Sinorhizobium sp. BG8: one gene and its partner. The protein of the gene in region 1 interacts with the protein of each later gene in a pairwise test. Links are inferred from orthologs where the notes say so. Each region holds a gene or a part of one and is shown on either strand. Other genes may lie near its edges.

What was found.
Region 2: the proteins of F3Y30_RS16265 (region 1) and ftsH interact in binary tests that used the Escherichia coli proteins (3 or more experiments, as listed by UniProt). The link is inferred for Sinorhizobium sp. BG8 from one-to-one orthologs.

Annotation. Positions count from the first base shown.
Region 1 is NZ_CP044011.1:3,444,920-3,448,235, forward strand. Bases 190-3,188 are described here. They hold F3Y30_RS16265 (protease modulator HflC), read right to left. Parts: upstream 2,147-3,188; coding sequence 1,232-2,146; downstream 190-1,231. Other genes in these bases: F3Y30_RS16260 (DegQ family serine endoprotease), read right to left, coding at 190-904; hflK (FtsH protease activity modulator HflK), read right to left, coding at 2,146-3,188. Outside these bases: more of F3Y30_RS16260, read right to left, coding at 1-189; more of hflK, read right to left, coding at 3,189-3,249.
Region 2 is NZ_CP044011.1:4,333,061-4,336,323, reverse strand. Bases 25-2,970 are described here. They hold ftsH (ATP-dependent zinc metalloprotease FtsH), read left to right. Parts: upstream 25-503; coding sequence 504-2,438; downstream 2,439-2,970. Other genes in these bases: glmM (phosphoglucosamine mutase), read left to right, coding at 2,691-2,970; tilS (tRNA lysidine(34) synthetase TilS), read left to right, coding at 25-296. Also shown: more of tilS, read left to right, coding at 1-24; more of glmM, read left to right, coding at 2,971-3,263. UniProt on the Escherichia coli protein: Acts as a processive, ATP-dependent zinc metallopeptidase for both cytoplasmic and membrane proteins. Plays a role in the quality control of integral membrane proteins.

The DNA of each region.
Region 1 (3,316 bases):
CGGCGATGTCGTCCGTCACCGGCTGGATTCGAACGCCCAGCCAGCCACGGCGCGTCTCGCCGAATTCCTTGAGCTGGGTGAAGACGTTCTCCGCAAGCTCGGTCGGTACCGAGAAGCCGATGCCGATGGAACCGCCGGAAGGAGAGATGATCGCCGTGTTGATCCCGATGACCTCACCCTTCATGTTGAACAGCGGACCGCCGGAATTGCCGCGGTTGATGGCGGCATCGGTCTGGATGAAATTGTCGTAGGGGCCGGCATTGATGTTGCGTCCGCGCGCGGAAATGATGCCGACCGTCACGCTGCCGCCGAGGCCGAACGGATTGCCGATGGCCATGACCCAGTCGCCGATGCGCATGCCCCTCGAATCGCCGAAGGGCACGGCCTTGAGCGGCGTCTTCGGCTCGACCTTCAGCAATGCGAGGTCGGTCTTTGTATCGGTCCCGACCAGCTTCGCCTTCAGCTTCGTACCATTGGCAAAATTGACCTCGATATCGTCGGCCCCTTCGATGACGTGATTGTTCGTCGCGATGAAGCCCGAGGGATCGATGACGAAACCGGACCCCAGCGAGTTGACCGTGCGCGGTCCGCCCTCGCCGCCTTCGCCGTTGAAGAATTCGTCGAAGAAGTCCTGGAACGGAGATCCTTCGGGCACCTGCGGTGTCGGCCCCTTGTCCTCCTCCTTGACGTTCTGCGACGTCGAGATGTTGACGACCGCGTCAAGCAGCCCCTCCGCCAGGTCGGCAACAGAAGCCGGACCGGCAATCGAGGAGGGTCCGGCGGCCAGCGCCGGGCTCTGGGCGAATGCAGAGGTCGGCAAACCGCCCGCGCCGACGGTCAGCACCGAAAGACCGGCTGCGACCGTGACCGCATGGAAAGATTTGGACCTGTTGCTCAAGGCCATGTCTGGCGTCCTTTTCGTTCAGTCGTGGAAGCTTCCACTCTTGGCCATGGATACGGCAGAAATGGGATGTCCATATCCGTGGCCGGGCATCTGCGCGCTCCTTGCAACTTTTGCCCGGCGCGTGCCGTGCCCGCAAGGGGCACCGTCGTGCGGCCGGCGGCAAAGAACGGACAGTTCCGCTATTATCCACCGCTTCACGCATCAGCGCCAAGGCAATTTGCCGTGTACGCTCCGTTATTTATTCCTCCGCAGAATCGAAAGGGCCGGTACGAGACCGGCCCTTCTGAAAGTCTGGGGATTCTACCCGGCGTTGCCGCCGGATGAATGTCAGTCGGCGGGCACCGGTGCGGTTGCCGGCGGCTTCGTTCCGTTGGCGTCTTCGAAATAACGGAAGAATTCCGAGTTCGGAGACAGGACGAGCGTCGTGTCGGAGCTTCCCATTGCCTCGCGGTAGGCGCTCATCGACCGGTAGAAGTCGAAGAAGCCCGGATCCTTCGAGAAGGCCTCGCCGAAGACGCGGTTGCGTTCGGCATCGCCCTGGCCTCGCAGGATTTCGGAATCGCGCTGGGCTTCCGCGACGATCTCGACGACCTGACGGTCGGCGATGGCGCGGCGGCGCTGCCCTTCTTCGTTGCCTCGTGCGCGGATCAGTTCGGCCTCGGCAAGACGCTCGGCCTTCATCCGGTCGAAGGTCTGCTGCGAGACTTCCTGCGTCAGGTCGGTGCGGCGGATCCGTACGTCCTCGATCGTCAGTCCGAGCGTCTCGGCGTCGCGGGAAAGCTCGTTGCGCACTTCGCGCATCATCGAGGACCGCTCTTCGGACAGTGCGGACTCGAAACCGCGCAGACCGTAGACCCGGCGCAGAGCCGCATCGAGACGGGTTCTGAGCCGCGATTCGGCCGCTTCCCGGTCACCCGAGACGGTCTGGCGGAACGTGCGCGCATCGGTGATCTTGTAGACCACGAAGGCATCGACCTCGTAGAACTTGCCGCCCGATACCTGGACGCGGATGTTGTCCAGATCGAAGCGAAGCGCCTGGTCCTGCACGTACTGGACGCTGTCGGCATCCATGAAGCCGAAGGGCAGCTTGAAGTAGATGCCCGGCTCCGACTTGACGTCCTGGATCTGGCCGAAGCGCACGACGATGGCCTGCTGGCGTTCGTTCACGACGAAGACGGACGAATAGGCGATGAAGAGAATGACGGCGATGCCGATCAGGATGGCGGGAAAACGGTTACCCATTACTGGCTCCCTCCCGCCTGCGTCTGCGCAGCCTTGCCGAGTTCGTTCAGCGGAAGGAAGGGCACCACGCCCTGCCGGCTCTCGCCCTCGTTGATGATAACCTTCTTGGAATTCTTCAAGACGCTTTCCATGGTTTCGAGGAACAGACGCTTGCGTGTGACTTCGGGCGCCGTCGCATACTGCTCGTAGATCGAGACGAAGCGCTGCGCTTCACCTTCCGCTTCCTTCACGACGCGGTCCTTGTAGGCTGCCGCCTCTTCGCGGACCTGAGCGGCCTGGCCTCGTGCGAGACCTAGCTTCTGGTTGGCGTACTGGTTGGCTTCCTCGACGAAGCGGTCTTCGTCCTGCTCGGCGCGCTGCACTTCGTCGAAGGCGTCGGCCACTTCACGCGGCGGCGATGCGTCCTCGATCGCGACCGTGTTGACCGAGATGCCGGAACCGTAGGAGTCCATCGTCGCCTGGATCGTCGCTTTCACGCTTTCGGCGATCGCCTGGCGGTTGTCGCGGAAGATGTCCTGGGCAGGACGGCGGCCGACGACTTCGCGCATGGCGCTCTCGGAAACCTGCTGCAGGGTTTCGGCCGGATATTCGAGGTTGAAGAGGTAAGCCTTGGGATCGGTGACGGAGTACAGTACCGAGAACTGCACGTTCACGATGTTCTGGTCGCCCGAAAGCATCAGTCCGGAATTCTCGGAATTGACCGATGCGCCCTTGCGGCCGATGTTCTGCTGCTGCTCGGTGATCTTCACCAGCTCGACGGTTTCAAGCGGCCAGAAGTGGAAGTGCAGGCCCGGCATGGACACTTCTTCCTTCGGCTTGCCGAAACGCAATTCGACGCCGCGCTCGTCCGGCTGGACCGTGTAGATCGAGTTCATCAGCCAAAACACGCCGATCAGAAGCAGCGCGATGATGACGACGCCGCCGTTGAAGCCCCCCGGCATGACATTCTTCAGCTGGTCCTGGCCACGGCGGATGATCTCCTCGAGGTCCGGCGGGCCGCCGCCGCCGCCACGCGGACGGTTCGGGCCTTGCCCCCACGGTCCCTGATTGTTGCCGCCGCCGCCCCACGGGCCGCCGCCGCCGTTTTGATTGCTCCAGGGCATCAATACCTCTTTCTCTGGAAACTCCCTATCTCACATGCGCGAAATGTTTTTCGGCGTCATATGAAGT
Region 2 (3,263 bases), 890 kb from region 1 along the record:
GCTACTGGGTCGTCAACGCGTCGCGATCGCCACTCCTCGTCGAGGCGGCAGGTTCGCACCGCATGCCCTATGGGGTTGTGGCGGACGGGAGCGTGCCGGACGCTGTCGCGAAGAGGGCGGGACGGGCCGCGCCCAGCCTGAAAACCTCGGGCGGAGAGCCCCCGGGGGCCGCCGTTTCAGTCGAGGCGCATCTTGCCCCCTACGACCGTTTCCTTCCCGCCTTCGATCTGGAGCTCGCCAATGCACTTGCACCCACGTTCGGGCGGGAGCCGTTTCCCTCACCGTTCGGCGGGTGAGGAGCGGTTGCCCGGCTGCCTGCCGCACATGCCTTCCGCCGGGTCGCTCGCCGTTCGCGGCCGAGAAAGACCGGTGCCATTCAAGAAGATTCGATAAAAGCCTCAGGGTTGTGCGGTTTGCCTTGGCAAGGACATGCTCCGACCCTATGTTAGGCGACAGTGAAGCGGCCAGGAAAGCCACGGCCGAGAAAGTGCCCGGGAAGTTCGATGAATCCTAATTTCCGCAATTTTGCCCTGTGGGCAATTATCGCTCTGTTGCTGATCGCCCTGTTCAGCATGTTTCAGACGAGCCCCGCCCAGACCGGCTCGCGGGAAATCCCCTATTCGCAGTTCCTCAAGGAAGTGGACTCGAACAGGGTGAAAGAGGTGGTGATTACCGGCGGTAAGGTTGTCGGCAGCTACGTCGAGACCGGTGCGACCTTCCAGACTTTCTCTCCGGCAGTCGACGACTCGCTGGTCGACAGGCTTCAGTCCAAGAACGTCGTCATCAACGTGCGCCCGGAGACGGACGGCTCGTCCGGGTTCCTCAGCTATATCGGTACGCTGCTGCCGATGCTTCTTATCCTCGGTGTCTGGCTGTTCTTCATGCGCCAGATGCAGGGTGGCTCGCGTGGCGCCATGGGCTTTGGAAAGTCCAAGGCCAAGCTCCTGACCGAAGCGCATGGTCGCGTGACCTTCGCGGACGTTGCCGGCGTGGACGAGGCCAAGCAGGACCTGGAAGAGATCGTCGAGTTCCTGCGCGACCCGCAGAAGTTCCAGCGTCTCGGCGGACGTATTCCGCGCGGCGTGCTGCTCGTCGGCCCGCCCGGCACGGGTAAGACCCTGCTCGCACGCTCGGTGGCGGGCGAGGCGAACGTGCCCTTCTTCACGATTTCGGGTTCCGACTTCGTTGAAATGTTCGTCGGCGTGGGTGCGTCCCGCGTCCGCGACATGTTCGAACAGGCCAAGAAGAATGCACCCTGCATCATCTTCATCGACGAAATCGATGCGGTCGGCCGTCATCGCGGCGCCGGTCTCGGCGGCGGCAATGACGAGCGCGAGCAGACGCTGAACCAATTGCTCGTCGAGATGGACGGTTTCGAGGCCAACGAAGGCATCATCCTCATCGCCGCGACCAACCGCCCCGACGTCCTGGATCCGGCGCTCCTGCGTCCGGGCCGTTTCGACCGGCAGGTTGTCGTGCCGAACCCGGATATCGTCGGCCGCGAGCGCATCCTGAAGGTTCACGTCCGCAACGTGCCGCTGGCGCCGAACGTCGATCTCAAGGTTCTGGCTCGCGGTACCCCCGGCTTCTCCGGCGCGGATCTGATGAACCTCGTCAACGAGGCTGCCCTCATGGCGGCACGCCGCAACAAGCGCCTCGTCACGATGCAGGAGTTCGAGGACGCCAAGGACAAGATCATGATGGGTGCGGAGCGTCGCTCCTCGGCCATGACCGAGGCCGAGAAGAAGCTCACCGCCTATCACGAGGCCGGCCACGCCATCGTTGCGCTCAACGTTCCTGTCGCGGATCCTCTGCACAAGGCGACGATCATTCCGCGCGGTCGCGCTCTCGGCATGGTCATGCAGCTGCCCGAAGGCGACCGCTATTCGATGAGCTACAAGTGGATGGTCTCTCGCCTCGCCATCATGATGGGAGGACGCGTGGCCGAAGAAATCACCTTCGGCAAGGAGAACATCACGTCAGGTGCATCCTCCGACATCGAGCAGGCGACGAAGCTTGCGCGCGCCATGGTCACCCAGTGGGGCTTTTCCGATCAGCTGGGCCAGGTCGCCTATGGCGAGAACCAGCAGGAAGTGTTCCTCGGTCACTCCGTCGCGCAGTCGAAGAACGTTTCTGAATCGACGGCACAGAAGATCGACAATGAAATCCGCCGCCTGATCGACGAGGCCTATACCGAGGCCAAGCGGATCATCACCGACCAACACCACGAGTTCGTGGCACTGGCGGAAGGGCTGCTGGAATACGAAACGCTCACCGGCGAGGAAATCAAGGCCCTGATCCGTGGCGAGAAGCCGGCGCGCGATCTTGGCGACGATACGCCCCCGAGCCGCGGTTCGGCCGTTCCGAAAGCCGGTCCGAAGAAGGACGGCACCAAGGGCGGGGAGACCGAAGGCGGTCTCGAACCACAGCCCCAATAGGACGCGCAGTCGCAATTCCGACCGACCGGCCGCAGGCGAAAGCCTGGCGGCCGGTTTCATATTGGTAACAGCCTGTAACGAATTCTGATGGCGGCAGTGCTGTTCTTTGCTAAAAATTGTGGCAAACAGAGCGGCAGGCCGACGTTCTCGAGGACGATGGCAGGGGAAGGTCATAAGAAGCCTCCATGCTTGCGCGCCGGATGATCTCCGGACTCTTTCGGCAGCATGGCGCAAGAAACTTCAGGAGGTGACATGAAACGTCGCTACTTCGGTACGGATGGCATCCGGGGACAATCTAATACCTTTCCGATGACGCCAGACCTCGCCATGCGGGTCGGCATTGCCGTCGGAACCATTTTCAGGCGCGGCACGCATCGCCATCGCGTCGTGATCGGCAAGGACACACGGCTCTCGGGCTACATGCTGGAGAACGCCATGGTTGCCGGGTTCACCGCAGCCGGCGTCGATGCCTTCGTTCTCGGCCCGATCCCCACGCCCGCTGTCGCGATGCTGACCCGATCGCTGCGCGCGGATATCGGCGTGATGATCTCCGCCTCCCACAATCCCTTCCAGGACAACGGCATCAAGTTGTTCGGCCCCGACGGCTACAAGCTTTCGGACGAGCTGGAAAACCAGATCGAGGAGCTTCTCGAGCGGGATATCGCCTCGCAGCTCGCCAAGGCCGATGAAATCGGCCGCGCCAAGCGCATCGACGGTGTGCACGACCGCTACATCGAGCATGCAAAGCGCACGCTTCCGAGGGACGTCACGCTTCATGGTCTGAGGGTCGCGATCGACTGCGCAAACGGTGCCGCCTACAAGGTC